3 regions of the Paenibacillus sp. CFBP13512 genome follow, and region 2 is predicted to be linked to each of the others. Evidence: a T-box and tRNA genes for the amino acid it is inferred to sense, from the RefSeq annotation. Region 2 holds a T-box; the other regions hold tRNA genes.

Region 1 (3,292 bases), on a different contig from region 2:
GCGTGCCGATATTTTCAATCCCAATGGGATCAAAACGATGCCGATCAATGATTCTTTTGGAACGGTAAGTATTCCGGTTTCTCCGAAGCGTATTGCAGTCACTAGCCAATATGCACTGGATTACCTGAATGCGATTGATGTGAATGTAGCACTGGCTCCTAAGCCGACTGAAAGCAATCCTTTTCCTATCTATATGACAGATGAAGAAAAGAATAATATTTCACTGATCGAAGGCGAAGGTACAGAGATTAATCTATCTGCACTGAAAGGTCAAAAGCCTGATCTAATCTTCACCGATAATAGTGATCGTGCAGTCTATGATGAATTGTCCAAAATCGCACCGACCATCTATATCGCACAAACCAACGACTGGCGCAGTGAACTGTATAACTATGGAACGATTGTAGATAAAGAAACGGCTGTCAAACAATATCTCAACGCTTTCCAACAAGCGACCAATGCAAGTAAATCCAAGCTAACACCTATTATCGGAACATCTACAGTAGCAGCGGCTTCAATTACCAAAGACGGCATGATGTTATACAACAATGCCAAAAATGGTGTAGGCGAAGTCATGTATCAGGATATGGCGCTTAAAGCTCCAGCTACATTGCCAACAGATGCGGTATCAGCTCCGGCAACAGTTGCTCAGTTGCAAAGCACCAATCCAGATTATCTATTTATCTCTACAGGCGTTGCTGGTGATACACCTGACGCTTTGACCAAGCGAATGACCGCCACAGCAGATGGTGCAATATGGAACCAGTTAACAGCAGTACAGAATGGGCATGTTTATATTGTGGATCCTAGCTTTTTCAATAATACTCCTCCTGCTAAGACCTATGTATTAGAAACGATTTTGAAAAAAGTACAGGGTACATCTTAATCTAGTCTGTCTTCTCAACGCTCGATGGATTAAAATCTTTTTGATATAACAAACAACGATGAATCGGTGTCTCCTTTGAGCGATCAAGGGAACAGTATATACGATTCATCGTTGTTTTATTGTTGTACGAATGGTATGGATCAGACGAGCAAAAAACTTGTATTCACTTTTCAAATCCGATATAATCTTAGTTACGGTGATTTGTTCACCACTCCCACATTAACTTCTCAGACAAACATCATGAACATGTGGAAGTTACATATTCGCGGTCATGGCGGAATTGGCAGACGCGCACGGTTCAGGTCCGTGTGGGCTTACCCCCGTGGAGGTTCGAGTCCTCTTGACCGCATACTTATCGTTTACTAAGCTTGTCTCGTCTATTGCGGGATGGGCTTTTTTATATTTCAGTTCCTTTTTATATTTCAATCTCTGTGCTATTCAATCTATAGAAGCTATCTGCTCCCATAGGGATACAGGCATAGTTCCTAATGACATCACCTGTTCGATCTCATCGATATGCGCTGTACGACTTGCTCCGATTAACATCGAATCTATTTGTGGATGTTCTATCGTCCACCATAATATTAACTGCACCAGTGTAACCCCTACTTCTTCTGCTATCACACGATATTTATCCACTTTTGTAAAATTTTCTTCTGTAAAATAATGCTTCATGCGTTCTTCGCCTTTGCCCATCCGACTTTCAGGAGGAATATCTTGTAGTGATGAATAGCGTCCTGATAATATCCCTCTTGCCAGTGGACTGTAAATAATCTTCCCGATTCCAACTTGATCCGCATAAGGAAACACGTCTTGCTCTATATCTCGAGTCAGCACATTAAGCTCGGATTGAATAGAAGTAAAAGGTGTCCATTGATGCGTATTACTGAACTTGTAAGCAGCACGTAACTGATCTACAGCAAAGTTAGAACACCCGATTGCTCTGACTTTACCTTGCTGTACTAATTCATGCAATATAAGTAACGTTTCTTCAAGTGGTGTATGAGGATCAAATTCATGAACTTGATACAGATCAATGTAATCAGTTTGCAGACGGTGTAGAGAACGATCGATCTCTTGCATGATATGGTGACGAGATAACCCTTCGTCCATTTTACCCTGACCCATACGCATACCTACTTTGGTTGCAAGGATCACCTGATCTCGTTTTCCTTTCAGCGCTTGACCAATGATCTGCTCTCCTAATCCATCTCCAATATGGTCAATATCTTGCCTTTTGCCATAAAAGTTAGCTGTATCTATAAAATGAATACCTAGCGCTAGGCTTTGATCCAGAATACGTTGTGAAGCAGATGCATCGATCCATCTTCCAAATGCCATCGTTCCTAGACCAACTTTGGATACTTGAATATTGGAATGGCCTAATAGGTGCTTATCCATTTACTTATTCTCCTTTACCATTTGTGCCAGACCACTTCCAAATGACCAATCTTCAAATTCAGTCTCGATTAACATGATAAAAACATCTTCAATCCGAACGCCGACTTGTTGTGATAGTTGCTTCGCTAATTGCATATACAGCTTTTTCTTTTTGACTACCCCTCGACCAGACTTCAACGTAATCTGGATATACAGTAATCCATCTGAACGATCTCCTTGTAAATAGTGTGGATCATATATAAATTGTTCTGACTGATGATGATGAAATACTTGAAAGCAATCTTTTACCGGTACATCACAGCAATCTACCAGCGCTGATAAAATGACCCCACTGATCTGTTGCAACTGCTCCGCATGGTACTGATTCTCCATATAACTGACTCTTGTAAATGGCATAATTCTGATCCTCCATCTGATCAATAAATTTCTTAAATATTTAAGCGGTTGTGTATGCTCTTATTGTACTTAGAATCATTCTATTTATATAATAGATAATAATCATAAAGATCATTCATTTTATCGATGAAGATAGCAAAAGGAGATGGATCATGGATCTGACAGAATTGATTGCTTTTCAGACAGTCATGCGTGAAGGAACGTTCTCCAAGGCTGCGGAAAAGCTAAATTATGCTCAATCGACAATTACCAACCAGATTAAACGATTAGAAAAAGAGTTAGGAATCACTTTGTTTTATCGCAATTGGGAAGCTACACTCACGCCTGCCGGGCAACGATTTGCAGAACAAGTGGATCAGCTCATCCAGCACTGGCGTTATGTAGGCGATATTGCCAAGCAACTAAACGAAGAAGAAATAGGCACATTACGCATTGGAGTCACAGAAACATGGGCAGACTACCATTTACCTCACATTTTAAATGAATTTCGGCAATATAAACCTAAAATTGATTGCGAGATTACAGTGGGTCATTCTGCTTTTTTGGAAGAATGTTTGCAACAGGAAAAAATCACTATTGCGTTATGTGCAGATTCTGAATATTCTCATC
Region 2 (3,292 bases):
CAAAGCATCATCATTGTGTGGATCGATATAACGCAAGTAATACCAGCAACTACCTGCCCACTGTGGCATTGTATTTGTTTCACGGCGTGCTTTCATTCCTGTTTCAGAATCAATCGTTTCTACCCAGTCCGTGATATTAGCGAGTGGTGATTCGCCTGTACCTGAAGGTTTGATTTGATCAATATCAGGAAGCAATAAAGGCAATTCAGATTCAGGAACAGTTTTCATTGTCCCATCTTCTAAATGCAAAATAGGAATAGGCTCTCCCCAGTACCGTTGACGGCTGAACAACCAATCACGTAGACGATAAGTGACTTTGCCTTGTCCTTTGCCACTTTCTTCAAGCCATGCAATCATTTTAGCAATCGCATCGGTTGTATTTAATCCATTTAAGAAATCAGAATTTACATGTTCGCCTTCGCCTGTGTACACTTCTTCTTGTACACTACCACCAGCTACCACTTCTTTAATTTCCAAATTGAATTTCTTCGCAAATTCCCAGTCACGAGCATCATGGGCAGGAACAGCCATAATAGCGCCTGTACCATAACCTGCAAGAACATAATCAGCGATCCAGATTGGTAATTTTTCTCCGCCTGCTGGATTAATCGCATAAGCACCTGTAAATACGCCTGTTTTATCTTTTGCCAAATCAGTACGCTCCAGATCACTCTTATGCGTTGCTTGGTCTTGATAAGCTTTGACAGCCGCTTTTTGTTCAGGTGTTGTAATCAGATCTACTAATTCGTGTTCAGGAGCTAATACGCAGTATGTTGCACCGAATAATGTATCTGCACGAGTTGTAAATACCGTTAGATTCTTATCTGTACCTTCGATATCAAAATGAACTTCTGCACCGACAGATTTGCCGATCCAGTTACGCTGCATATCTTTGATACTTTCTGTCCAATCCAATTCTTCCAAATCATCTAACAGACGCTCTGCGTATTCAGTGATGCGTAACACCCATTGACGCATCGGTTTGCGGACAACCGGATGTCCTCCACGTTCACTTTTGCCATCAATAACTTCTTCATTCGCAAGTACTGTTCCTAATGCTTCACACCAGTTCACAGCTACTTCGTCTACATAAGCAAGCCCTTTATTATACAGTTGGATAAAGATCCATTGTGTCCATTTGTAATACTGTGGATCGGTTGTACTGATCTCACGATCCCAATCATAAGAGAAACCTAGTGATTTAATTTGACGACGGAAATTATCAATATTTTTGAATGTAATATCACGAGGATGTTCACCTGTATCCATCGCGTATTGTTCTGCCGGTAGACCAAAAGCATCCCAGCCCATTGGGTGAAGAACATTAAAACCACGCATCCGTTTGTAACGAGAAACGATATCTGTTGCTGTATACCCTTCAGGATGCCCTACATGTAGTCCTGCTCCAGATGGGTAAGGGAACATATCCAAAGCATAAAATTTTGGCTTACCTGGTTCTTCTTGTGTTTTAAATGTTTTGTGCTGATCCCAATATCCTTGCCACTTTGGTTCGATCTGCTGTGGATGATAACCGGGTTGAGCTGTTTTTGAATCTGTCATCAATGTGTCCTCCTTCGGTCTTAAAGACCGTTTGTGTCTGTGGTGTAGATTAATTTCGTTCTGTTTTACTGCGCATATGCGACAAAAAAACCTCTCATCCATAGCGCATAATATCGCTAGGGACGAGAGGTTGTGTCTCGCGGTACCACCCTAGTTAGTGAACAAGCATACTTTGCTATCCACTCACTTAGTTGCCTGATAACGGTAGGAAGCCGATGTCGTTCAGAACTATCATAACAACGCTGACTATGTATCGCTAACGATCACAGCGTGCCATATATTCTTGCAACATATCTCCAAGGTGAGTTCATACCAGCATCATATCGACTTGCACCACCCGTCGACTCTCTATCATTACATGCTTACTGATATTACTATTCCTTTTCACTGAGCATTGTATTATAAAATATAACAATAGTTCTATTTTAAAAAATTCACCTGTGAAAGTCAATGATTACGCAATATTCTCTTGCACTTTGCGTTTGCCTGCTAATTTGGCGGCATCTTCTTCGGGTGTTGTAATAAATTTGGTAATAATTGCGCTGATAAAATAAAGGATAGCAAATATCCATACGACCCCTTCTGCACCGATCGTACCAATAAAAGCAAAAGCAATTGCAGGCGCAATAAATGCAGATAACCCCGCACCTAGATTGACGATCGACATGGCAGGCCCTTTGTTTCCACCTGCAACCGATGGAGCGAGTGCAGCGATTGGAACATAACCGGCTAACAATCCACCCCAGATAAATCCAACAATCGTTGTAATCCACAAATTACCGTTCGTCCATTCAGGGACATAGAATAGTAATAATGTGAAAATTCCACATCCCACTCCACCAAACCACATCACCGTCTGTCTCCAACCAAACTTATCACCGATAATCCCGAATAGTAGATTGAATACGATATTACCTAAGAAAATCGTTCCCCAAATATTGAGCCATGTACCGGTTTGTATACCGTACTGTGCCATATGTAATGGTAAAAATACAGGGAATCCGTAAGAACCTACACTATTGATAACCCGTACGATCCCACTCAATCCGACTTTGGGATGCGTTTTGACAATGGTTAAGCCTTTGCCGAGTTCACGTAATGTTTCACGGGCATTGCCTGCTTTTTTTGGTAAGCGATCACGATTGATTAACAAAGCAAAAATAGCTCCGATTCCTGCAAGCACTACAGCACTCCATAATGTCTGCATATACCCTAGATGTTTGATTGCATAACTGGAATAATAAGCTCCCAAAACAAACATACCTCCGGAATAAGCGACCCAGAACCAACCAATCGCAGTACTTAATTTATTTTCAGGACTACGATAAGTGACCCATGTTAAAAAGGAATACGCAAATAATGGATATCCGAATCCTTTGACAGCATACGTTAACAACATTATTGGATAGTTCAAATCAGTGATGCCAAAAGTGATAAAAGCAGACGTACCGATTACATAAGCGATAAATCCAATCAACATCGACTTCTTCGCTCCAAATGCTTCTAAAAATACGCCTGAGAACCATGAAGCTATTGCAAGAGTGACTCCGTATACAGTAAATAGTAGACTGGCTTGTTGTACACTAAGTCCTCGTTCAACCAAATAAGGGCTTAACCAACCTGCTTCTAACCCATCTCCCATCATAAAAATCAATACTCCGAGATAGCCCCAGACTAGTGTTTTGGGGATACCGACTCGATCCAATATATTCATACTCCACACTCCTTTTCT
Region 3 (3,292 bases), 120 kb from region 2:
ATACGTATAAATTTAGTGAAGCAGATATCCAAACGTTAGAAACGATGACTATTTTCTTGGCATACGTCGTAGAGTTGGAACGAACAGTTACAGATCTAAAGCACAAAGAAATAGAACTTGAGCAAGCACGCCTCAAAGCGGAAAAGTCTGCACAAGTTAATCGTAATCTTCTAGCGATCATGGGGCATGAAATTCGTACACCAATGACAAATATTGTAGGCGTAGCGGATCTGATGATGGACTCGGAAATCGATCCACAACAACAGGTATATATGGATATTATTGAATCCAGTAATCAATCGATGCTGACATTAGTAGAAGACATTTTAAGCTTTAGTCATATGGAAGAAGGAGCAACAGAGATTGATCAAGAACCTTTTGATCTGATGCATACCATTCATGAAGTGGTTACGTCACTAGAGACCCCTTTAGAAAAGAATCCTATTATTGTAAAAGTCGATACGGCTGAGAATATATTGCCGTTAATCTATGGCGATGCTTTACGATTAAGACAAACTTTGATTAATACACTTAATGCTTTACGTTACAACTCTGTAGGACAATTAACATTATCTATCTCTACTGTGATTCATGATTTAGATAACAGTGTATTTTTGGATGTTTCTATTCATAATTCGCGCATGATTATGGATAACAAAACATTAGAGCAATTATTTGATTCGCTGAATGAAGTTAACGATATGTCATGGTATCAGCAGTACGGTAGTATAGGGCTTAACCTTGCAATAAGTAGAAAATTGATCCATTTACTCAAAGGTGAATTTGAAATCAATAGTGGAGAGCAAGGCACTTCGATCCGCTTTAACTTACGATTATCTCAATTTATTTCTTTGGAAAATATAGATATTGTCTCTTGAAAATCGACGATTTGATCAGCTGAAAATAAAATCCAATCTAAAGTGTTGACAGTTATATATTTAGCATGGTATGATCTTAAATGTTGGCGAAACAATCACTGCTAGTGATTGAGGCAATGAGTATGAAGGTGAATTTATTCATCTCATCATTTGCCGGGGTGGCGGAACTGGCAGACGCACAGGACTTAAAATCCTGCGGTAGGTGACTACCGTACCGGTTCGATTCCGGTCCTCGGCATACTTATATTTTTGATATAAGTAAAAGCCATACACGTAGTACATAAAGAAGAGCAGCACATGTATAACCCGTCAAGGGTTAATGTGCCGGGGTGGCGGAACTGGCAGACGCACAGGACTTAAAATCCTGCGGTAGGTGACTACCGTACCGGTTCGATTCCGGTTCTCGGCATTATGAGATGTACAGATAAAAGAGCGCTTCACCGTTATATAACGGTAGAAGTGCTCTTTTTGTTTTATAGACATAATCAGGTTCAATCCAGTCATACCGCAGTCTTCGTTAGAGCTTCTAGAATCGGTTTTTAGTTATGTTTGTACACGTTTTGTATAAGTAATCGTATTTATAATTGAATCGTCTATAAAAGCATTCCTAGCGCTTCTTGAGCTGTTTAAAAAAGATGGTGAAGATTAAAAATGAGAAGTATATAAAAATAGAAATACAGAAATACAGAAATACAGAAATACAGAAATACAGAAAGATTGAACCTTCTACCTCAAGTTACTTTTATCAAAGTGATCAATGCCTTGTTGTTGCTTATACAGCATTTAAAATAGCTGAATATATGTGCGAAGAAGACTATCCATGATCAAGGATAGTCTGTTTTGTTTATAATTCTTTTTTTTAATTTGTGAAAAGCTATATATTTTTATTTTCAAATTATGTAATATATGTATACTAAACAAAATTTAAAATTTAAATAAAAGTATAATTATATTATTTGAAATATTGAAGGAGGTGATAGACTACTCTATAAAATGCTTTTTAGCACCGTACACAATTGTAAATGTATGCTATACAAGATGAATTACAGGGTAGGAGTAGATAGAAAACACTGAACTTGATAGAGGAGGCAATATGATGGTGAAAAAGAGTCGTACTTTGTTAATCGTTCTAGTGATGTTCAGTTTGGTGTTTGGAAGTGTATCGTTTTCTTCGTCATCTAAGGTGGAAGCGGCAGGTGTGAATCTGGCACGAGGAAAACAAGTGACGGTTTCTTCGACTGAAGCCAGTGGCAATATAGCCTCTAATGCTGTAGATGGTAATACTTCTACACGCTGGGCATCTACCAACGCAGACCAACAATATTATATTGTTGATCTGGGATCGGCTCAATCGGTATCAAGTGTTATTTTACGGTGGGAAGCTGCGTATGCGAAGCAATTCCAAATTCAGACATCTACCGATAATATAAACTGGAATACGGTCTATTCGAATTATAGTAACACTGGTGGAACCAACACGATTACTTTTCCATCGACTACAGCTAGATATGTGAAAATGTATGCTTTTCAACGAGCTACAACGTATGGATACTCTTTATATGAATTTGAAATATACGGTAGTGGTACACAAGCTTCTACCGGAGTCCTTGATTATATTAAAAGTATCAGTGGCAAGCAGACAGTGATCGGCATGCACAATCGTGAACCGAATGCTACGCCTGCTGTACAAACTGAGAAAATAAAAAGCATTACAGGTAAATATCCAGGGCTGTGGAGTGGTGATTTATTATTTTCAGCAAATGATGTCAATAACCGTTGGAATATGATCTATGAAGCCAAAAAGCAATGGGATAACGGAGCAATCGTTCAGGTGATGATGCATGTTACACCTCCTACACAAGCAGATGCAGGCAATTGGGAAGGTGGCGTAGTCAGTCATCTTAGTGATACACAGTGGAAAGACTTAACGACTAATGGAGGTACGTTAAACAAAGCGTGGAAAGCTCGCTTAGATAACTATGCTCAATACCTTCAATATTTAGAAGATAATAACGTGACTGTCTTATTCCGTCCATTTCACGAAATGAATCAAGGAGTATTCTGGTGGGCAGGTCGTCCGGGAAGTACAGGTACAGCTGAATTGTATCGCTTAACACATGATTATCTAGTTAAAACTAAAGGATTGACTAATCTGGTCTGGGTATGGGATATGCAAGATTTGGATCTGAATTGGAATGTATATAACCCGGGTAGTGCTTATTGGGATATCTTTGCGTTAGATGTATACAATCCAGATGGATTTACAACGCAGAAATACAATACCGCTTTGAGTGTAGCCAATGGCAAACCTATTGCTATTGGTGAATGTGATGTATTACCGACTCCGAGCCAGTTAGCGGCTCAGCCTAAGTGGGCATTTGCGATGAGCTGGGCAGAACTCACCTTTGAAAAAA

The links. A T-box is a leader RNA that pairs with one kind of tRNA and senses whether it is charged. The one in region 2 lies ahead of leuS (leucine--tRNA ligase), so its partner is inferred to be a tRNA-Leu.
Region 1: it has a tRNA-Leu gene. The T-box ahead of leuS (leucine--tRNA ligase) is inferred to sense a tRNA for this amino acid. The anticodon was not compared.
Region 3: it has a tRNA-Leu gene. The T-box ahead of leuS (leucine--tRNA ligase) is inferred to sense a tRNA for this amino acid. The anticodon was not compared.

The regions. Positions count from the first base shown of each region.
Region 1 is NZ_QGAD01000004.1:344,910-348,201, reverse strand. It holds gene PaeCFBP13512_RS08100 (ABC transporter substrate-binding protein) at 1-886, shown strand, start outside; tRNA gene PaeCFBP13512_RS08095 (tRNA-Leu) at 1,152-1,235, shown strand; gene PaeCFBP13512_RS08090 (aldo/keto reductase) at 1,325-2,287, opposite strand; gene PaeCFBP13512_RS08085 (tautomerase family protein) at 2,288-2,683, opposite strand; gene PaeCFBP13512_RS08080 (LysR family transcriptional regulator) at 2,836-3,292, shown strand, end outside.
Region 2 is NZ_QGAD01000001.1:488,989-492,280, forward strand. It holds gene leuS (leucine--tRNA ligase) at 1-1,560, opposite strand, end outside; T-box leader at 1,676-1,957, opposite strand; gene PaeCFBP13512_RS02160 (MFS transporter) at 2,015-3,268, opposite strand.
Region 3 is NZ_QGAD01000001.1:368,205-371,496, reverse strand. It holds gene PaeCFBP13512_RS01675 (GAF domain-containing sensor histidine kinase) at 1-878, shown strand, start outside; tRNA gene PaeCFBP13512_RS01670 (tRNA-Leu) at 1,031-1,116, shown strand; tRNA gene PaeCFBP13512_RS01665 (tRNA-Leu) at 1,202-1,287, shown strand; gene PaeCFBP13512_RS01660 (glycosyl hydrolase) at 1,975-3,292, shown strand, end outside.